Regions from separate parts of the Flintibacter hominis genome, predicted to be linked through region 2. Evidence: predicted binding sites of a transcription regulator. Region 2 holds the regulator's gene; each other region holds the start of a gene.
What was found. Region 2 encodes LexA, which represses DNA repair genes until DNA is damaged. Its sites were predicted from a motif close to CNAACANNTGTTNG; they were not measured.
Positions count from the first base shown of each region.

Region 1: a site for LexA is predicted at 3,869-3,882, ahead of dinB (DNA polymerase IV). Genes of this name have one in related genera too.
Region 3: a site for LexA is predicted at 3,959-3,972, ahead of H8S11_RS02705 (putative DNA modification/repair radical SAM protein). Genes of this name have one in related genera too.

Region 1 covers NZ_JACOPO010000003.1:305,517-312,937, forward strand. Annotated here, with positions in the region: gene H8S11_RS06750 (alkaline phosphatase) at 1-826, shown strand, start outside; gene H8S11_RS06755 (YibE/F family protein) at 1,024-2,184, shown strand; gene H8S11_RS06760 (helix-turn-helix domain-containing protein) at 2,181-2,840, opposite strand; gene H8S11_RS06765 (SPL family radical SAM protein) at 2,918-3,808, opposite strand; gene dinB (DNA polymerase IV) at 3,941-5,194, shown strand; gene H8S11_RS06775 (inorganic phosphate transporter) at 5,223-6,254, shown strand; gene H8S11_RS06780 (ZIP family metal transporter) at 6,442-7,182, shown strand; gene H8S11_RS06785 (carbon starvation CstA family protein) at 7,401-7,421, shown strand, end outside.
Region 2 covers NZ_JACOPO010000002.1:215,459-222,879, forward strand. Annotated here, with positions in the region: gene H8S11_RS04320 (MBL fold metallo-hydrolase RNA specificity domain-containing protein) at 1-780, shown strand, start outside; gene H8S11_RS04325 (DUF975 family protein) at 889-1,773, shown strand; gene lexA (transcriptional repressor LexA) at 1,933-2,550, shown strand; gene H8S11_RS04335 (YlmH family RNA-binding protein) at 2,661-3,461, shown strand; gene H8S11_RS04340 (DUF4177 domain-containing protein) at 3,486-3,707, shown strand; gene H8S11_RS04345 (DUF896 domain-containing protein) at 3,721-3,924, shown strand; gene H8S11_RS04350 (DegV family protein) at 4,039-4,902, shown strand; gene ytvI (sporulation integral membrane protein YtvI) at 5,048-6,205, shown strand; gene H8S11_RS04360 (S1C family serine protease) at 6,344-7,421, shown strand, end outside.
Region 3 covers NZ_JACOPO010000001.1:564,295-571,715, reverse strand. Annotated here, with positions in the region: gene H8S11_RS02725 (S41 family peptidase) at 1-530, shown strand, start outside; gene H8S11_RS02720 (CobW family GTP-binding protein) at 617-1,732, shown strand; gene H8S11_RS02715 (TIGR03943 family putative permease subunit) at 1,790-2,737, shown strand; gene glsA (glutaminase A) at 2,832-3,749, opposite strand; gene H8S11_RS02705 (putative DNA modification/repair radical SAM protein) at 3,997-5,262, shown strand; gene H8S11_RS02700 (TIGR03915 family putative DNA repair protein) at 5,298-6,077, shown strand; gene H8S11_RS02695 (MFS transporter) at 6,371-7,421, shown strand, end outside.

The sequences.
Region 1 (7,421 bases), on a different contig from region 2:
GGAAGCGGAGCAGGTCACTTCCGGCCCCGTTATCATCGTGGATGAGCATCTGGCCGACTCTGACGCCATGGCCTATGAGCTGGACAGGACTGACGATATGTGGTCCCTGGCAGACTATGTAAAAAAGGGTATCCAGGTACTGGACAACGACAAAGGCTTTTTCATGATGTGCGAAGGGGGCAAGATCGACTGGGCCTGCCATGCCAACGATGCCGCCGCCTCGATTCATGACACCCTGGCCCTGGCCGACGCGGTACAGGTAGCCATCGACTTCGCCAAGGACCACGCCGAAGAAACTTTGATTCTGGTCACAGGAGACCATGAGACCGGCGGCTTGTCCATTGGATTCGCCGGGACTGATTACGACACCTATCTCAGCCAGCTCAACAGCCAAACTATTTCCTATGCCAAGTATGACAGCGATTATGTGGCCGCTTACAAAGCGAATAAGACTCCCTTTGAAACTGTTCTGAAGGACATTGAAACGCTTTTTGGCCTGAAAGTCAACGGTGAGGCGGGCGACCGTCTGGTGCTCACCGACTATGAGCTGGGCCTGCTGAAGACCGCCTATGAGAAATCTGTCAACGAGAAGGATACCGGCATTGCCGACCAGGAGGAATATGTGGCCTACGGCACCTATGAACCCTTGTCCGTCACCATCACCCACATCCTCAACAACAAATCAGGCGTTTCCTTTACCTCGTACAGCCACACTGGACTCCCCGTGGCGGTATTTGCGGATGGCGTCAACGCTGAACTCTTCAAGGGCTACTACGACAACACTGCAATCTACGATAAGCTGGCCCAGATGCTGGCGGTTCGGTAACCCTCTCTTGAGAACACGATATCAACTGCCCGCTCCAGTAGATCCGGCTGGAGCGGGCTTACCCCTGCATTTTCATCTGGTGGTACCCCCGCATCTTTCGGATATCCGCCTTTCACCGGGCGAATTTGTTTTCATCTTTCTCCTCCTCCGCCCCCCTCCAGCTACGGGTACTTTCTCTCTTCAAGGAGCAACACTATATGTTAAAGCAAATGAAAGCTGATTTTCTTCGTTACCATGCCCCTGTATGGGTATGCCTTCTTCTCACCGTTGTCCTGCTCGCCCTGCCCACGGGATATGAGGATAACATCGTTTTTCAGGAATCTGATATTCAACCGGCTCTGGTACTGTCTACCGATGAGTCAACCGTCATTGACACCGGGCTCGTCCGGTCCGGCGAGCAGAGCTGCCAGCTTGAGATACTAGGAGGACAGTTCAAGGGGCAGACGGTAGAGGGAAAAAACACCCTGAACGGCTCTCTGGAACAGGATAAGATCTTTTCTGTCGGCGATAAGGCTCTGGTCCGTATCAATTTCCAAGGGGAGCAGATCCTCAGTGTATCCATGATCGATCACTACCGGATGCCCTGGGAATTATTGATGGGCGGACTATTTGTCCTCCTGCTGGTCCTCTTTGCAGGAAAGACTGGTCTAAGGGCTGTGCTTTCCTTTCTCCTTACTGTCTTGATGATATGGAAGGTGATGGTCCCGCTCTATCTCAAAGGCTGGGATCCTATCTGGGTCGGCCTTGCCATAACACTGGCCCTCACTCTGCTTATCATCGCCCTGGTCTATGGTTTCGACCGGAGATGCTGGGCCGCCTCATCCGGTTCCGCTCTGGGTGTTCTGGTCACCTGTATCATGGGCATCCTGTTCACTGACCTATTTCAGGTCCACGGGGCGGTCATGTCCTACTCGGAAAGTTTGCTCTATGCCGGCTATCAGCATCTGGATCTGACCCGAATCTTTATGGCCTCTATTTTTATCGGGGCCTCCGGAGCAATCATGGATTTGAGCGTAGATATCACCTCCGCAGTCCACGAAGTCGTGGAGAAACGACCTGACCTTAGTTGGTGGGAGGCGGCCAAATCCGGGATGAACGTAGGCAGAGCGGCCATGGGGACCATGACCACCACTTTGCTGTTCGCCTACTCCGGTGGCTATGTGGCACTGCTGATGGTATTTATGGCCCAGGGCACTCCAATCTCCAATATTTTGAACTATAAGTATGTAGCCGCCGAGATGATCCATACCGTCATCGGCTCCTTCGGTCTGGTAACAGTCGCTCCCTTTACCGCCCTGTGCGCTGGCTTGTTCCTGGTTGGTAAAACAAAAAAAGCTCAAGGGATGGACCTCAATTAAGAGCCATCCCTTGAGCCCTTTTTCATCTTACAGACCGCTCTTTTTGGTTTCTTCCACCACAGCTTTCTCCCCATATATCGGGGATTTATCACACGCAGATAAAAAAGCAGAATGGCTATAGACAGCAGGAATCCGGCCAAGCCCAGATGAAAATAGAAGCTTAAGACGGTCAAAAGGAGCTGTGCCAGCATATAGCGCAACTCAATTTTCAAATTGTTCCGCCGCCGGTCCAAATCCAGTTCAAAGGACAGGTTCCACACCATCCACATAGAGCACAGTGCCAACATCACGATATTTCCGAACAGGGGCAAAAGGTAGCCGCCCCCAAGCTGCTCTCCATGCGGCATATCCTGTAATGTCCAGACACAGGCATAGAGTGCGCCCAGTTGGGCAGAAATAGCTATCACAGTTCTGTTTTCCCGCAGGATAGGGTTGTCCTCCCCATCTTTTACCCAGCCGGAGCGGTCCTCCATCAGTTCGTCCAGTGAGATGGCGTACAGCTCCGCCAACGCGGCCAGATTCTCACCGGTGGGTATCGTCTGCCCTGACTCCCATTTGGTCACCGCTTGGCGGCTCACGCCCACTCGCTCCGCCACCATCTCCTGAGAAAAACCGATTTGGTTCCGCAGTGCTTTCAGGCGTTCTCCCAATGGCATTCTTCCCACCTCCTTGGTCAAATAGTAGCAGACCAGAAGGAGAAAGTCCAGCAACCAACCGGCAACCGGGGGAAAAATCAGTCAAAAAAGGTGAGCTGCCGATCCTGATATCCACGGGTGGCAGCGGAAATGATAGAGCGCATCTCACACAACAGCCCCAGCTCCCCGCAGCGTTTGGAAAATCGTTCCCACAACTTCCCCGCTCTGGGACTGGAGCAGGTATACCGGTTTCCATACCGCTGGCGGTATTTCTCCCCCAGCCCCTGTTCTGGAAAAGCCCGGTCCAGTCCGTTTAGAAAATGCTCCCTCTGCCCATCCCGCATGGTCACACCGAAGGCCGAATAGACGAATCGTGCTCCCGCCTCGGCAGCCGCCTCCGCCACCGACAGCACATTTTCTACGCTGTCCTCCAGCCAGGGCAGGACCGGCATAAGCAGGACACCGGAAAAGATCCCCGCTCCCGCCAGCTCCTTCAGCGCCGCCAAACGGCGGCTGGGTGAGGGAGCCCCCGGCTCGATCTTGGCTGCCAGCGCGTCGTCTGTCGTAGTCACCGTCAGTTTACAGATCACTGGGGAATGGCGCTGAATGAACTGATACAGGTCGATATCCCGGACGATCAGATCACTTTTTGTGGCAGCCGCCACCCCACATCCGTAGGCGTCTATCAACTCTAGGGCATGACGGGTCAGTTCCAGCTCCTCCTCGAAGGGGTTATAGGGGTCGCTCATGGAACCCATATTGATAAATGCCGGACGCGTCTTTCGGGCCAGGTCATCCCGCAAAATAGTGAGGGCCCCAGCCTTTGCCTTCACGGTATCAAAATCTGGATTTTGATAACAGCTGCTTCGGCTGTCACAGTAGAGGCAGCCATGACAACATCCACGGTAAATATTCATGGTATGGTCGGTACCAAACCACTCCGTACCTCTATTTCTATGGAGCAGATGTTTAGCCGGTATATATTCCATGTCCTCTCCCCTCCTTTTTTCTTATCCTACCAGTCTCTCCCCTTTCCTGTCAAGAAAATTCGAACATTAGTTTGACTTTTTTCTTGGCCTGGAATATAATTTTTTTATTGAATGAAAAGGAGGCGCTGTCCGGTGGAACGGGTCATCTTTCACTGTGATTTAAATAGCTTTTACGCCTCGGTAGAGCTGCTGGACCATCCGGAGTTGCGTCACCTGCCGGTGGCGGTATGCGGAGACCCTAACAGCCGCCACGGCATCATCCTGGCAAAAAATGAGCCTGCCAAGCTTTTTGGCGTCAAGACCGCTGAAACCATCTGGCAGGCCAGAAAAAAATGCCCCGAACTGGTCCTTCTTCCCGCCCACCATGACCGATACCGTGAGCTATCCAGGCAGATCAACCGGGTATATCAGGACTACACCGACCTGGTAGAGTCCTTTGGGATTGATGAGAGCTGGCTGGATGTCACTGGCACCCTCCATCTCTTCGGCGGGGATCCGGAGGCGCTGGCGGACCAGCTTAGAGAGCATGTGCGGGGCAACTTTGGGCTGACCATCTCTGTGGGAGTGTCCTTCAACAAGGTCTTTGCCAAATTAGGCAGCGATTACAAAAAGCCAGATGCTACCACGCTCATCACCCGGGAAAATTTTAAACAGATTGTATGGCCTCTGCCGGTCACCGACCTGCTCTATGTCGGGCGGGCCGCCTCCCGGACTTTTGATCGCTTTGATATCCACACCATCGGCGACCTGGCTCGCTTTGATCGGGAGCAACTTTTTCTTCTGCTGGGTAAAAATGGCGCCCAGCTCCATGACTTTGCCAGTGGGGAGGACCGCTCCCCCGTCACACCCGCCGCCCAGTACGTCCCGCCGAAGTCAGTGGGCAATGGTCTCACCTTTTCTCACGATCTGCGGGGGCAGGAAGATATACAGGCTGGGATCACCCGCCTTTCGGACCAAGTGGCTGCCCGCCTTCGTCGGTATCACATGAAATGTAATGGTATTTCACTTGCCATACGGGACCCTGCCTTTCGGGATATCATCCGGCAGCAGCGGCTGGACTCCCCCAGCAATCTGGCCCGAGAAATCAGTCAAGCCGCCATGGGATTGGCCAAAAGCTGCTGGAATATGGATCATCCCGTCCGAGCCCTCACTGTAACAGCACTCTCTCTGGTCCCGGAGGAGGAGGTCTCGGCCCAGCTGGATCTGTTGGCCTTCGGCCAGGACAAAAAGAGAGAGCGGCTGGAAAAGCTGGAGGAAACAATGGATAGCATTCGGGCCAAGTACGGAAAATCTTCCATCTCCCATGCCTCCTCCACCCAGGCCGCCGGCGGCAGCGGCCATGCGCCCCCGCCTGGAGGCTCCCGGTCATATCTGGAGGAGGAGTAGCATACAACAGGGGCATGGAGGTGAACCCATGCCCCTGTCTTTTTTTGCTTTCCTCGACCAGTTGACGGGCGATCCAGCTCTGGCACTGATTGTTCTCCTCACCCTCGCGGTACTGCTGGTCAACGGGTGGACCGACGCACCCAATGCCATCGCCGGGGTAGTGGTGACTGGAGCACTCCCCTTCCCTTTGGCTGTCCTGCTGGCGGCTGTATGCAACTTTCTGGGAGTGCTTTGTGTCACCGCTGTCTCTACTTCTGTGGCGGAGACCGTCTATTCTATCGCCAGCTTTGGCGGCGGCTCCCGCGCGGCTCTTACCGCTTTGTGTGCCGCCATGGCCGCCATCGTGCTCTGGGCCGCGGCTGCCTGGCTACTTGGCATTCCTACCAGTGAGAGCCACGCCTTGATTGCTGGTATCTCTGGCGCCGCGGTGGCTCTGGAGGGTGGCTTCTCCTGTATCCGCTGGGACAGTTGGGCCAAGGTTCTCCTCGGTCTGATTCTGTCCACCGCCGCCGGATTCTGGGCTGGACAGTTGTTTCAAAGTGCCTTAAAACCTGTAAAGGCTTCCAACCATACATTTCTTTTGGCCCAGCTTCCCGGAGCCGCAGGAACTGCCTTTCTTCACGGTGCCCAAGATGGTCAAAAGTTTCTCGGTGTATTTCTCTTGGGGACGGCATTGGCCCAGGGTCGCGGAGATGAACAGACCTTTCTCATCCCTATCTGGCTTATGATTTTGTGTGCTGGCTTTATGGCCGCCGGTACCCTTATGGGGGGCAGGCGCATCATCGAAACAGTCGGGCGTGAAATGGTGTCGATTGGCCCGCGAGAAGGGCTGTCTGCCGATTTGGGCAATATTTTCTGCCTCATGACCGCCACTCTGCTGGGCCTTCCCGTCTCAACTACCCATACCCGCACAGCCGCTCTGCTCGGTGTGGGAGCAGCGGGGGGCGGTGTTGTGGACTGGTCCGTTGCCGGCAAAATCGCTCTCGCCTGGGCCCTTACCTTTCCTGGCTGTATGGCCATCGGCTACTGGATGGCCAAGGTGTTTCTGGCGGTCTTTTGAATAGAGCGCCGGGTGAATATCAGTCACCCGGCTCACCCCTCTCTGATCCGGCGCATAGCCTATTCTGGAAGCACCCGCACAGGCGCGGACCGGCTCCGGACATCGCGCCGCCGTTTTCAGAAAGGGAAATTACATCGTGACACAAGCACTTTTATGGGCTGCCGGCGGAACTGGGTTCACTGCCCTGATGACCGCTTCCGGCGCCGCTATGGTCTTTCTGTTCCGCAAGCAGTCCTCTCGCTCTCTTCAGCGCGTCCTACTTGGATTTGCCGCTGGCGTGATGATTGCCGCCAGCATGTGGTCCCTGCTCATCCCAGCCATTGAGGAGGCGGAGGCCATGGGAATGCCCGGTTGGCTGCCCGCCGCTGGTGGATCTGTCCTTGGCATCGTTTTCCTTTTGTCCATGGACTATCTGCTCCCCCACTTCACACCGGAATCCTTCCACTGCAAAGAGGGCGAAACCTCCCGCCGCCGCACCGCCCTCCTGGTACTGGCCGTAACACTGCACAACATCCCGGAGGGGATGGCGGTCGGCATCTCCTTTGCTTTGGCTGCCCACAGTGGCGATCCCTCCCTCCTACCCGCTGCTACCGCCCTCGCCATGGGAATTGGCATCCAAAATTTTCCGGAAGGGGCCGCTATCTCCCTGCCCCTGCATCAGGAGGGAATGGGCCGTAGAAAGGCTTTTCTCATCGGGGCGGCCTCCGGCGTGGTGGAGCCTATCTTTGCCCTGCTCACTGTACTGGCTGCCGGGGCGATCCAGCCTCTGCTCCCGTGGCTGCTCTCCTTTGCCGCCGGCGCCATGCTCTATGTCGTGGTGGAGGAGCTCATCCCAGAAGCTAATCTCACCGAAGGGGGACATACCGGCACTCTAGGCGTCATGGCAGGGTTTCTCATTATGATGATCCTGGATGTGGCTCTTGGCTAAGTCCGCTGTTGACCCACTTTTTTCACAAAATCCTCGTTCACAAAATTTTAGTAAAAATTTCGATTTGGGGGTTGATTTTCTCAAGAAGCGTGATATAATGAAGCCGCCTTTTAAGGGATAGCTCAAAGTTTCCTTTGCTTCCCAGACCTTTAGTGGAAAATAAAGGCCTTTTTCATGTCTTTCGTCATGGAAAAGCAAATTAAGAGGAGGAGAAATTTATGATCACGTTCCTGATCTCC
Region 2 (7,421 bases):
ACCGTCTGCGTGGACTCTCCCCTGGCCGCTGAGGCCACCAAGATCTACGCTGGCGATCTTCACGGCTACCTGGACGAGGAGGCAATTGCCGTCCTGCAGGGTGGCGACAACCTGTTCACCTTCCCCGGCCTGACCCTGACCCAGTCTACCGAGGAATCCAAGGCTCTCAATATGGACAAGAGCTCTAAAATCATCATCTCCGCCTCCGGTATGTGCGATGCCGGCCGCATCCGCCACCACCTGAAGCACAACCTATGGCGCCCCGAATGCGCTGTGGTCTTTGTGGGCTATCAGGGGGAGGGCACTCTGGGCCGCCGTCTGCTGGAGGGGGCCAAAAGTGTAAAGCTTTTTGGTGAGGAGATCGCCGTCCGGGCCCGGATCCTGAATTTCCCCGGCCTGTCCTCTCACGCCGACCGGGATCACCTGCTGGACTGGATCGGCCATTTCTCCCCCAAGCCGGACCAAGTGTTCGTGGTACACGGGGATAGTGAGATCACAGACCTCTTTGCAAATGATTTGAATGAGCGGGGCATCCCCGCCCACGCGCCTCTCTATGAGGAGGTCTATGATCTGCTGGGAAATCGTATGCTGGCAAAGGGCGTTGTTCTGGAGAGCAAGCGGACCACAGGCGGCGCCTCCGCTCCCTCCGCCGCCTTCCTGCGGCTACAAGATGTGTCCAAGGACTTGGCCGACCTTATCAGCCGCAGCCGGGGCCGTTCCAACAAGGATCTGTCCAAGCTGGCCGATCAGCTTCGGCAAATCATGGACAAGTGGGAATAGAGAGGCGTTTGAGCCGCCGCGAGCAGCGCGGATGGACCGGAGCGAAGGTTCGCTCCTGCTGGCAGCGGCGCCCTTCCCCAACTATGACAGTAAGAACGGAGAGTTTTTATGGAGATCGACCGCAGAGAACTGAAAAGGCAGGCTAGGGAGGCCATTCGGGTCTCCCGTCCTTCCTTCTGGGTGGTCACCTTGGTATATCTGCTGATGACCACTGGTGTTTCCACCCTGGCCGGCCTGCTTGTTCCGGCCCCGGACACAGGAAACATCAGTCTGCCGGCTTTGTTCCTTTCCATCCTCCTCTCCCTGTACTCCACGGTAGTTGGCTTTGGCTTTACGCTATGGTCCATGTGGACCTCCCGGAAGCTGTCTCCCGGACTGGGCGCCCTAGCCGATGGCTTCTCCGTGGCCCTGCTGGTTATCATGACCTCCATTCTGATCTTTCTCCACATGCTGGCCTGGTCCCTGCTGTGCATCCCCGTCGTCTGGCTGGTCCTAATTCCGGTTCTTCTCTCCCCAAGCCTCTCCTTCCTTGTGATCCCCGTTCTAATTGCCGGCATCATGATTTTCTCTTATTGGGTCTCTCTGCGCTACGCCCTGGCCTACTATTTGCTGGCCGACCACCCTGACCATGGGGCCTTCGCCGCGGTCCGCCGCAGTGTGGAGCTGACGCGGGGATGGAAGTGGGAGATGTTCAAGCTGGCCTTTTCCTTCATCGGCTGGGAACTGCTTGACCTGCTTCTCTACTCACTGGCACTACTTCTGGTTCTGGTCCAGGGCGGTTTCTTCCAGTCTCTTTCCCTGGAGCACTACGGGGATGCCTACATGGTCTATCAGATTATCCTCTCCTATCCCCGCTCCGCCCTTCTTCTCCTGCTGGCCTCCATCCCGGTAAAGCTGTGGCTCTATCCCTACCGCTCCGTGACCATGGCCGGCTTCTACGACGCCCGGCTGCGCCTCCAGCGGGAGGGTTCTGTGGAGATGCCCCCTCTCTGAACATCCAAAGCTACCCGCCAGGACCTCTAGGTCCTGGCGTTTTTTTAGAGGCTTCCTTATTTTTGGAACATTCGTTTGACATTCGTACAAATGTATGATAAAATACATCTAAATTTTAGTGTGTAATTTTCTGTCCGTCTGCCGAAAGGAGCCCTTGCCATGGCCAAACTGACCGCCAAGCAGCAGCAGATCTATGACTATATCCTCTCCTTTACCAATCAGCACGGCTATCCCCCTTCGGTCCGGGAGATTGGCGCGGCGGTGGGACTGAAATCCCCCTCCACCGTCCACTTCCACATGAAGGGGCTGGAGGAGGCCGGTGTCATCGTCAAGGCAGAGGGCAAGACCCGCGCCATCTCCCTGCCGGGGGCATCCATGGGCCCGGTGGCAGAGGAGGAGGACCCCCACGCCAACCAAATACCCATCCTTGGCAATGTAGCCGCCGGCTCCCCTATCCTGGCCCAAGAGTGTATTGAGGACTACCTCACCTTCGACACTGCCGGTCTGTCCGGGGAGCACTTCGCCCTCACGGTCCGGGGCGAGTCCATGCTGAACGCCGGGATTCTGCCCGGTGACCTGGTGGTGGTCCACCGCCAGCAGGAGGCCCGGAATGGTGAGATCGTAGTGGCCCTTTTTGAGGATGAGGCCACCGTCAAAACCCTTCATAGAAAAGACGGCCGCACCTGGCTTCTTCCCCAAAACCCTGATTACCCGCCTATCGACGGCACCAAAGCCGAGATAGTTGGCAAGGTGGTGGCGGTAGTCCGACGGTACTAATTTTGTCCCTCTGCGGCCGGTCATGCTCCCCATGGCCGGCTTTTTTCGTTGACAATCCCAGGTCCTGTCCAGTATACTGAACAGGCAAACAGAGGGAGGCGAGAAGGGTCGTGACCAAGAAGGAGCTTCTGGACCGCTGCGCCCGTGACGGGGCGGAGCGGGTGCTGCTGGCCCGTGTGCTGGACAAGCTGGAACTGGCTCAGGACCGGGGCATCCCAGCCCATACCCCCTTTCTCTCGCCGGGTGAACAGGCCTCTGTCACCGATTTACTCAACGCCTGGGGGCAGCCCCGCCATATCTTTTGGGGTGGCTTTCCCGGCGCAGAGCGGGCCCTGTGCGCCTTCCTCCCCGACTGGCAGGATGAGAACGACCTCCTGTTGGACCCAGAGGGACCGCTGGCCGCATTGGAGGCCGCCTTCCCTCCCGGTTCCGAGTTAAGACACCGGGATATTCTGGGCTCCCTTATGGGCCTGGGGTTGACGAGGGAAAAGCTGGGGGACATCTTGCTCCCTGGCGACAGGACCTGTCAGGTGATCCTGCTCCGGGAGGTACTGCCCATTCTCCTCTCCCAGTGGGAGTCCGCCGGGCGTTGGCGGTTAAAGCTCCGGGAAATTCCTCTGGCTTCCCTTTCCCCTGGAGAGGCGAAGGTAAGGCTCATCCGGGACACAGTCGCCACCCCTCGCCTGGACGCGGTGCTTGCCGCCGGTTTTTCCCTGTCCCGCTCCAAAGCCATGGCCTATATCTCCGCCGGCAAGGCGGCCGTCAACCACCGGGAGTGTCTCAAAGGGGACAAGCTGGTGGATGTGGGAGACATTCTCACCTGCCGCGGACTGGGCAAGTGCGTGGTCCGGGAGATCCCCGGCCAGTCCAAAAAGGGACGGACCATGCTGGTATTGGAGAGATATATTTAAGCCGCCGGATAGGAGGGTACAGCTATGGCACACTATGAATATGAATTTGAGGTTCTGGCCCTCTCCGCCGGGGGGTACAGCCTGTTCGGCGGCGTCGGCATCCGGACTGAGGGCCACCAGGAAGTCATTCGAAGCCGGGCCGCCGCCGGCTGGCGTTATGTGGGCTATCTGCCCAGCGTTCAGCGGGCCTCTGGACATATTGAGACCATCGAGCTGGTATTTGAACGCGAGATAGAACAGGAATAAGGGAGGGAAAGGCATGGAGCAGAAGAAGATCGACCGCATCAATGAGCTGGCCCGGAAGACCAAGTCTCCCGCCGGCCTCACCCCAGAGGAGGAGGCTGAACGGGCCCTGCTGCGACAGGAGTATATCGCCGCCTGTAAGTCCAATCTGATGGCCCATCTGGACAATACCCTCATTCAACATCCTGACGGCACCCGGACCCGGCTGCGGAAGAAGTGATCCGCTCTAGCCGGAGCAGGGGTTCATTGACAATCTCCCCGGCATCTGGGATAATACTCTCGATCCTTTTATGTCCCGCCAGGCGCTTATCCTATCTTTTTAAGGAGGCCCCCCATGGCTCATATTAAATTTTCTACCGACTCTGCTTCCGATATTCCCGCCGCTCTGCGGGAGGAGTGGAACATCCAGGTCCTCCCTTTTCCCATCGCGATGGGCGACAGGGAGTATATGGACGGCTTTGACTTCACTCCCGACGAGTTCTTTCAGATGCTACTGGACAGCCCTCAGATCCCGACCCACGCCCAGTTGAACCCCTATCTTTTCACTGAATGCTTTGAGAAGGCGTGGAAAGAGGGCTATACCGATCTGATCCACACCTCTATCAACTCCAAGGGTTCAGCCACCTATGGCAACGCCATACAGGCCCGGGACGAGTTCTATGAGGACCACCCCGATGCCCAGGACACCTTCCATATCCATATCATCGACTCCAAAAACTACACCATGGGCTACGGCTGGGCGGTGGTGCAGGGGGCCAAGATGGCTGCTGCCGGTGCCCAGGCGGGAGAGATCGTGGATTTTATCCAGGATTGGGTGGATCATGTCCGGGTGATCTTCGCCCCTCTTGACCTGCGGTTTGCCAAAAAATCCGGCCGGATCTCCGCCGCGGCAGCCTTCATGGGCGAAGCCCTGGGGTTAAAGCCCATTATGACCTTCGCCAACGGCGAGTCCAAGATACTGTCCAAGGCGCGGGGGGAGAAAAACGCGATTTCCGCTGTTGTGGAGCTGTGCAAACAGGAGCGGAGCGCTAACAGCCCCTATCTGGTCGTCCATGGCAATAACCTGGAGCAGGCTGGCAAACTGCTAGAAGCCTGCCGCCAGGAGCTAGGCTGTGAGCCTGCCCTGGAGTATCTCATCGGTGGTGTGGTGTCCATCAACGCCGGCCCCAATGTAATTGGTCTGGTATATCGCACATAAAACTCTTTTTGGGTCCGGCTGTGGCGAGCAGTCGGACCTTTTTCTTTCTCTGGGACAGGCAGGCATCCCGAAATTTACATTTTATTCATGCTTTTTCTGGTAAGGTAGAGTAGGATACTGAAAAACAGGGAGGGATATGATACCAATGAAGCCTGGGCAACTGACCTGGCCCCAGCGGGGCGCCCTGTGGCTGCGGCTGGCCATCCGGCTGGTGCTGTCTCTGGCCGCCGTCCTTCTGGTGTCCTTTTTTGGACGGCCCCTACTGACACTTTTTGCCCCCTTTGTCTGCGCCCTCATCGCTGCCGCCCTGCTCAACCCCCTGGTCAAGTGGTTCCAGCGCAAGCTGGGATGGTCCCGAAGCGTGCTGACCTTGCTCCTTCTGCTCCTCCTCTTCGGTCTGGTAGGGAGCGCCTTGGGATGGCTGGGCTACGCGGTTGTCCGTCAGGTCATCAGTCTGGCGGAGAACTGGGACGGGGTAGTGGCTGCCGGCATCAGTGTACTGGACCAGCTGGACCAGATGTTTCAACAGGTGGTGGCCCAGTTCCCGATCCAGATCGCCGGCCCGGATCAGGGCTTTCTCGACTGGCTGGTGGACACCTTATCCTCGGCGGCCCCTGACCTGGGGAACCTGGCCACCTATGCTGGAGAGAAGGCAGTCTCCTTCTCCTCCTTTCTGTTGGCTCTGGTCTTTTTTGTCATGGCAACCTTTATGCTGACGGCGGACTACCCCTATCTCCGCTCACGTGCCGCTCAACATCTGGACGAGGGGACGCTCCACTTTCTGGGGCAGGTCCGGGCCACCGCCCTGGGGGCCTTCGGAGGCTATTTGAAGGCGGAGCTGCTGCTCTCCATCGGGGTATTCTTCATCCTGCTCATCGGCTTCTTTGTCATCCGTCAGCCCTACGGCCTTCTGCTGGCTCTGGGACTGGCCATTATGGACTTTATCCCCATCATCGGCGCCGGCACGGTCATGGTCCCCTGGGCCGTCATCGCGCTGTTTACCCACAACTACCTCGACGCCATCGAGATCATGGTCATCTGGGGCATTATTGCTATGTTCCGCCGGGTAATGGAGCCCAAATTCGTAGGGGACCAGACTGGTCTATCCCCTATCGCCTCTCTGGTCAGTATCTATGTAGGGATGCAGGTAGCCGGAGTTCTGGGTATGATTCTAGGGCCTATCCTGCTGCTGGTTCTGCTGAATCTGGCCGGAATGGGGATGTTCCGCGGGCTCCGGCTGGACATCGCCGCCGCTGTGCGGGACATCGCCGCCCTTCTCTCCCAGCGGCCAGAGCAGATGTGACCTGGTTTCAAACTTTGTTTTGGGAAAGTTCAAAAAATTTATCCTTTTTCTTCATGCTTTTTTCATATTTCGGCGGTATGATATCCACAGTTCAAAGAGGGGCGGCCCCAAGGCCCTTCTTGAAAGGAGTGCATTTACATGGAGTATCCCGACTTCAGCTTTTATAACAGTGAAAACGACGGCTACCGGGGTGGCTTCGGCGACTATACCGACCCCATTCCCACCTCTGGTGGTCCTGCTCATCCCAGCGAGCCCCCGAAGAAAAAGGGGCGCGGCAAGCGCATTGCCGCTCTTTTGCTGGCCTGCGCTGTTGTGGGCGGCGGAGCGGGCGTTGGCGGTGCGGCCGTGTACCAAAATCTGACCGCCCCCGACACCGTAATCTATGAGGGGGAACGCCCCCAGGTGGATACGATGGTCAACACCAACAGCGGCCAGCCCATGACGCCTGAACAGCTATATGCCGCCAACCTGCCATCCTGCGTCGGCATCACGGTAAACACCACGGTGAACATCTTTGGTCAGACCACCACCTCCGCCGCCAGCGGTTCCGGCTTTGTACTGACCCAGGACGGCTATATTGTCACCAACTACCACGTCATTGAGGAGGCGGTCAACGATTCCTCTGTCACCATTGAGGTCTCCTTCTCCAACGGAGACAAATATACCGCCAAACTGGTGGGCGGTGAGAAGGACAACGACGTGGCCGTACTGAAGATTGAAGCTGCCGGCTTACAGCCTGTGACTTTGGGCGACAGCGACCAGTTGGTGGTAGGCGAAAGCGTGTACGCCATAGGTAACCCCCTGGGTGAGCTGACCTATACCCTCACTGACGGCATCGTATCCGCCCTAGACCGGCTGATCACCACCTCCAGCAAAAATGCCAACGGTCAGACCGAAACCACTACCCTCAATGTACTTCAGACCAACTGCGCCATCAACCCCGGCAACTCTGGCGGCCCTCTGTTCGACAGCTATGGCAACGTGGTAGGTATCGTGTCTGCCAAGTATACAGAGTCCACCTCCGGTGTGTCCGCCGAGGGGCTGGGCTTCGCGCTCCCTATCAACGACGTGAAGGAAATTATCTCTGACCTCATCGAGCACGGCTATGTTACCGGCAAGCCCTATCTGGGCGTCCAGGTCAACGTGGTGGACGAGAGCGTTCAGCGTTATGGCATCCCCGCCGGCGCGGTAGTGGAGTATGTGGCCGAGGGCTCCT
Region 3 (7,421 bases), on a different contig from region 2:
TTGAGCGGGAGATCCGCACGCTGGCCACCTATCAGTTGCTGGGCGGCTATGAGGACGGCACCTTCCGCCCGGACAACACTGTCACCAGGGCTGAGTTCTGCACTATGGCGGCCACTGCCCTGGCACTCCCCGCCGACCACAGTGTGCTGGACCAGTTCTCTGATGTGAGTGCCCAGTCCTGGTATGCTGACGGCATCTCCGCCATGGCCGATATGGGGTTTATCTCCGGCTACGGTGATGGCACCTTCCGCCCGGACAGCACCATCACCTATCAGGAGATGGTGACCATTCTCTCCGCCGTGGCCGCTTGGGCCAATATGAATATATACGATCTCAGCCAACAGGAGGTGTCCGCCGCCGACTGGGCAACCTACTACGAATACGCTCCGTGGGCTCAGGCACCCGCCCGAAATCTGGCCTCCCTGGACGCGCTGGTGGGCGATCTGGCCCCCGCCGATCTGGGGACCCGCCAGGTGGCTGCCGGGATGCTGTATCAGATTATGGAGGGCATCGGACTGCTCTGGGATTGACCGGCATTCCCGCTGTACCCCTCCTTAGGCCCCCAAACAGAGGGCCCCAGGCCATCAATATTTCTCTGTGAAAGGATATGACTGTTATGACAAAGATCGATATTATCTCCGGGTTTTTGGGCGCTGGTAAGACCACGCTCATCAAGAAGCTGCTGGATGAGGCCTTTCAGGGCGAGAAGATCGTCCTCATCGAAAATGAGTTCGGTGAGATTGGGATCGACGGTGGCTTTTTGAAAGACGCCGGTGTGGAGATTACGGAGATGAACTCCGGCTGTATCTGCTGCTCCCTGGTAGGCGATTTCGGCGCCGCTCTGAAGCAGGTGCTGACCGATTATTCCCCTGACCGCATCGTGATCGAGCCCTCTGGGGTGGGAAAGCTGTCTGACGTGGTCGCTGCCGTGGAGCGGGTGCAGAAGGAGGCCCCCGGCCTCCACCTCCACAGCTTCGTCACTGTGGTAGATGCCTCCAAGGCCAAGGTGTATATGAAGAACTTTGGCGAGTTCTTCAACGACCAAGTAGAACACGCCTCCGCCATCATCCTGTCCAGGACCCAAAAGTTGGACCCCGCCAAGCTGAACGGCGCTGTCCACCTCCTTCGGGAAAAAAATTCCCAGGCGGCCATCCTCACCACCCCCTGGGATCAGCTTACTGGCAGCCAAATCGTCGCTGCCATGGAGGGTGGCCACACTCTGGCGGAAGATTTGATGGCTGAGATCGAACACGAGCATCATGACCACGACGACCACTGTGACTGTGGCTGCCATGACCATCACCACCACGAGCATGAACATCACCACGCCCATGAACACGAGCATCATCATGAGCATGGGCATGAACACCACCACGACCACATCTGTGACGACACCGCCTGTGACACCTGTATGGCCTGTGGCGCAGACCACCATCACCACCACGACGCCGACGAGATCTTTACCTCCTGGGGCCGGGAAACACCCCGGAAATATAGTCGTGAGGAGCTGCAGGAGGCCCTGTCCGCCCTGGCTATGGGCGAGGATTACGGCTATATCCTCCGGGCCAAGGGCATGGTGCCCTGTGACGACGGGCAGACCTGGCTCCATTTCGACTTGGTGCCTGAGGAGTTCCAAATCCGTGAGGGTGGCGCCGACTATACCGGCCGGCTGTGTGTCATCGGCTCCGAGCTGAAGGAGGACCAGCTGGAAAAGCTGTTCCTGCTGGCCTAATTTGCTAGATGGGCGGCCCATGGCCGCCCATCCATATCATACCACGAGGTGAAGATCATGCCCGATAGTAGGATCCCCCTGTATCTTATCACCGGCTTTTTGGACGCCGGCAAAACCACCCTTCTTACCGACACACTGAATATGGATTACTTTAACGACGGTCAGCGCACCGTCCTCCTCATGTGCGAGGATGGCGAGGAGGAGTACGACCCCCAGTTTCTCTCCCAGCGCAACTGTCGCCTGGTCCCCATCGAGGGGCAGGAGCAGCTCAACACCGAATTTCTGAAGGAAGTAGACCGGCGCTATCAGCCGGAACGGGTCCTGATGGAGTTCAATGGGATGTGGCCGGTGGACCTTCTGCGCAAGCTGAAGCTGCCCAAGACCTGGGGGCTGTACCAGGCCATCCATGTGGTGGACGGCACCACCTTTGAGATGTATCTGGCCAATATGCAGTCCATGTTCATCGACATGGTGACTGAGGCGGATATGGTCCTTTTCAACCGCTGCACTCCCGATATGCCCATGGCCGGCTGGAAGCGGTCCATCCGGGCGGTGAACCGTATGTGCGAGATCGTCTTTGAGGACGAGAAGGGGGAGGAGTTAGAGGTGGAGGATATCCTCCCCTACTCCCTGGAGGAGGACCACATCACCTTGGAGGACCCGGATTACGGCATCTGGTACCTGGATATCCAGGAGCACCCTGACCGGTATGTGGGCAAGACCATCACCATGAAAACCCAGGCCATGACCGGCTCCAAGCTGCCCCGTGGCACCTTCGTCCCCGGCCGCAACGCCATGACCTGCTGTGCCGAGGATATCCGCTTTTTCGGTTTCCTCTGTAAGTATGACAGAGCCCGCTCCCTGAAAAAGGGAGAGTGGGTCAAGGTCACCGCTGAGATCCGGTGGGAGCGCGCCGACGTCTACGATGGAGAGGGCGTGGTCCTGTACGCCCAGTCGGTGGAGAAGGCGGAGCGCCCTGAGGATCCCCTGGTATATTTCAGATAAGCAGAACGGCGCCCGGTACTTTGTACCGGGCGCCGCTTTTTTCTTCCCTTTTGGCCGGGAGCATCCGCAAACTCAATCGCTCCCCCCTCCCTTATCAGAAAATACTTAGATACATCCGCTTAGACAACTCCTCCAACACCTTAATACCTGCCAGGCTGTTTCCCTTTCCATCCAGCCCAGGGGAAAAGATACCGATTCCCATTCTGGTGGGCACCACAGCCATAATGCCGCCTCCCACTCCACTTTTGGCCGGCACGCCTACATTGACCGCGAAATCTCCTGAGCCGTCGTACATCCCACAGGTCATCAAAATGGCGTTGACATAGGTGGCATACCGGCTGGGGAAGATCCGCTCCTCTGTCTGAGGCAGCTTCCCACGGTTGGCCAGCACAAAACCGATGTGGGCCAAGTCCTTGCTGTTCACCGAGATGGAACAGGCTTTGAAATAGCAGTCCAGCACCTGTTCCACATCGTCCTCGATCATGCCATAGGTCTTCAGCAGAAAGGCCAGTGCCCGGTTTTTATTTCCCGTCCGCTTTTCCGACAGGTAGACCTGCTGATCCAGATCGATCTCCTGGTCTCCGGCCAGCTGCCTGGTCAGGTCCAGCAGGCGCCGGAATCGCTCCTCATAGTCCTTTCCCTTAATCAGAGTGCACATGGCGATGGCGCCCATATTGACCATGGGGTTCAAGTGGTCGCTGAACAAGGTCTGGTCCGTGACATTGATGGCGTCAAAGGGCTTGCCCGTGGCCTCTACGCCCACCCGGGATCGGACGTACTCCTCCCCGTTGTCCATCAGCGCCAGCAGCAGGAGGATAGGCTTGACCACGCTCTGGATGGTAAATCGCTTCTTGTAGTCCCCCGCCTGATAGTGCCGCCCATCGCTGCGGAGCACATAAATCCCCAGGTCATTGGCATCTCCCTTCGCCAGCTCCGGGATATAAGTGGCCACCTTTCCCTGCTGGGTATAGGGCCGGCAATCCTCCAGTAACTGCTCCAACAACTCTTCCATTCCCCATCCTCCTTGTATTTTTTCAACAGGAGCACTCCATTTTTATGGATTTATTATAGCTGACTTTCATAATAAAGTCAATGAAAGCATAAATTCTTCCCCGTTTCAGAATACATAGGTCAATGCGCAAAACAGTGGCATCTCGCGAAATGTCCAAGGTAGAAAGATTTTTCCTCTTGACATCTCGCTCCTTCTTACTATAATTGTATAGTACAAATGTTCTACATTTGTGTTGGAGGCGAACACCATGGAACTGCTAGACAAGCTGAATATCCTGGCAGACGCTGCGAAATATGACGCTGCCTGCACCTCCAGTGGACTGGACCGTGCAGGACGCTCCGGAACCATCGGAAGCGCCTCCATGACCGGCTGCTGCCACACCTTCTCCGCCGACGGGCGCTGCGTCTCTCTTTTGAAGGTGCTGATGACCAACATCTGTATCTACGACTGCCTGTACTGTATCAACCGACGGACTAACGACGTCCGGCGTGCCGCATTCTCCCCTAGAGAGCTGTGTGATCTCACCATGGGCTTCTACCGCCGGAACTACATCGAAGGTCTGTTCCTCTCCTCAGCTGTGATTCGGAATCCGGATTATACCACCGAATTGATGATTCAGACTCTCCACCTGCTGCGGACAGAGTACCGCTTTGGGGGCTATATCCACGCTAAGGCCATTCCGGGGGCCGATCCCCTCCTCACCCACCAACTGGGCCTGCTCGCCGACCGGTTGAGCGTCAATATCGAATTGCCCAGTGCCAAAAGTTTGGCCCTTTTGGCACCGGACAAGAAAAAGGAGGCCCTTTTGGCCCCAATGAAGCAGATCCGGGATGGCATCTCCCTATCCAAGCAGGAGTTGAAACTATACCGCCATACCCCCCGCTTCGCTCCCGCGGGACAGTCCACCCAGATGATTATAGGGGCCACGCCGGAGAGTGACCGGCACATTCTCGCCCTCACCCAAGGACTTTATGACCGATATTGTCTAAAGCGGGTCTTTTTTTCCGCCTATATGCCCGTATCCACCAGCCCTCTCCTCCCCTCTTTCCAGGACTTTAAGCCCCCGCTCCTACGGGAGCACCGGCTGTACCAGGCGGACTGGCTGCTCCGCTTCTACCACTTCCGGGCAGAGGAGCTGTTGGATGAGAGCCAGCCTAATCTGGATCCCAGGATGGACCCCAAGTGCTGCTGGGCGCTGCGGCATCTGCAATTTTTTCCGGTAGAGGTGAACCGGGCCGACTACGAGGCCCTTCTCCGGGTGCCAGGTATCGGGGTAACAAGCGCCCGGCGTATCCTCACCGCCCGACGGGTGGGTCCACTGACCTTTGAGGGTCTAAAGAGGTTGGGCGTGGTACTGAAACGAGCCCAGTACTTCCTCACCTGTTCCGGTCGTTGCCTGGAGGGACTGCGGGTCAGCGAGGACGGCCTGCTGCGCCACCTGCTCGCTTTGGAGCCCCCCGCTCAGACCTCCCCCATGGGCGAGCAGCTGTCTCTGTTCGACCAAGCTGTTTGAAGCGGGCTACTCCATACTATTCAGGAGGTGATCTCATGCCTTGGACCCAAGTATGCTGCCACTATGACGGCACCTTTTCTGGTTTTCTCACCTGTGTTTTTGAAACATATGTCAATCAGGAAGAACCAGTTGAGTTCCGCACACCGGAGGACCCCTACTGCTCTCTGTACCCCCAGAGAACCATTATCACCGTGGAGGAGCACGCCCAGCGTGTATACCGCTCCTTCTCCCCCAAGCTGGGGCATGAGGGGCGGGAACTGGCCGCTCGCGGATTTCTCACTTGTCTGCCGGAGAAGGAGCTGTGGCTCTGGAGGCTTATCCGCCTGGGCTATGAGCGGGGCCCGGCCTTTGTCCGGGATCTGACCGACCCGACTGTGGACAAGGTACGGAAAGCGGTCCAGCAACTGAACAACGAGGCGCACCTATACACTGGCTTTGTCCGCTTTTCCGACCAGGGCGGCGTGCTGGTCGGAGAGATTGAGCCCAAGAACCGGGTCCTCCCCCTACTTCGTCCCCATTTCTGCTCTCGATATCCCCAGGAGCGATTCGTCCTCCACGACCGCACTCATGGCGAGGCGCTGTTCCACCAGCCGAACCAGTGGGCCATCCTGCCAGTGGAAGATTTTCATCTGGGACCGGCCGGCGAGAGCGAGCTGGCCTACCGCCGCCTGTGGAGATCCTTCTATGATGCGATCTCCATCCGGGGACGGGAAAATCCCAGGTGCCGCATGACCCAGATGCCTAAGCGGTATTGGGGTATGATGACCGAGTTCCAAAAGGAGTGGGACCGTGCCCTGCCGGAGGTCCATGGCTGACCTTAACGCCAGTGCAAGCTCTGACAACACCCTCCGTGGCTGCCGTAAGGCCGCCCCTTGTTTCTCGCCCTATTCCGTGGTATCATTGTCCCTGCCGCCGGTGATGCTACGGCGAGCTTGCCCGAATATGGGCATCTTAGGAGGACAGCACCATGAAGCTTGCCATTGGAGCGGCTCCGCGCAAAGTCTGACCGGGCGGATTTGCGTGGAGCGTGTATTTTCTCATTCCTTACCGCCCCTGCCGGACTTTGCGCCTGTTTTATCCCTATAAAACAAAAAAGGAGCAAAGTCCCATGTCATCTGTCTTTTCTTTTATTGGTGAGCTGAAGTCCTTTCTGATCCTTTGGTTCACCCAGTTGCTGTCCACTCTGGGCAGCTCCATGACCAGTTTCGCCCTTGTGCTCTGGTCGTATCAGGATCGGGGCTCCGCCCTGACCACAGCCCTGCTCTCCGTATGCTCCTATGCCCCATATGTGCTGGTGAGCATCTTCGCAGGTGCTCTTAGCGACCGTTGGAATAAGAAGGCTACCATGCTCTGTTGCGACACCTTTGCCGCCCTGTGCACCTCGACCGTGCTTCTGCTGGCGGCATCCGGTCAGCTTCATATGTGGCACCTATACCTTCTCAACGGTTTGACCGGCCTGATGAACACAGTTCAGCAGCCTGCCGCTGACGTGGCGGTCACTCTGCTGACACCGGAGAAGCACTACCAACGGGTCAGCGGCCTTCGTTCTCTGTCCTACTCGCTGAACAATATGCTGGCTCCCGCCCTGGGCACTGCCCTATACACCCTGCTGGGACTGGAGTGGGTCATTCTCTTTGACCTGGCTACCTTTCTGCTGGCCTTCTGCTCCCTGCTGCTATTCATCCCCATTCCGCAGGGACCAAAGCCGGAGCGGACGGAGAGCCTTCTACGCTCCACCCAGGCCGGTCTCCGCTATCTCGGTGAGAACCGAGGTATTTTAGATCTGATTCTCTTTTTGGCCGCCATCAACCTGACGGCCTCCATGTTCAACGCGGCCCTGCCTGCCCTGGCCCTTACTCGTCCTTGGGGTGGCGAAAACGTCCTGGGCCTGGTCCAGAGCGTCAGCGGTGTGTCCATGCTTGGGGGCAGCATAGCCGCTTCCCTCCTACCGGCCCCAAAAAGCCGGGTACGTGTCATCTGCAATACCCTGCTGTTGGCAATGTCCACAGAAAATTTTATTCTCGCCCTGGGGCGTGATCTTTCTCTGTGGTGTGTGGGCGCCGCCCTCGGCTGGGTGGGTATTCCCATCATGAACGCCAATCTGGACGCCCTATTCCGATCCAGGATCCCTGTGGACATCCAGGGGCGGGTATACGCCG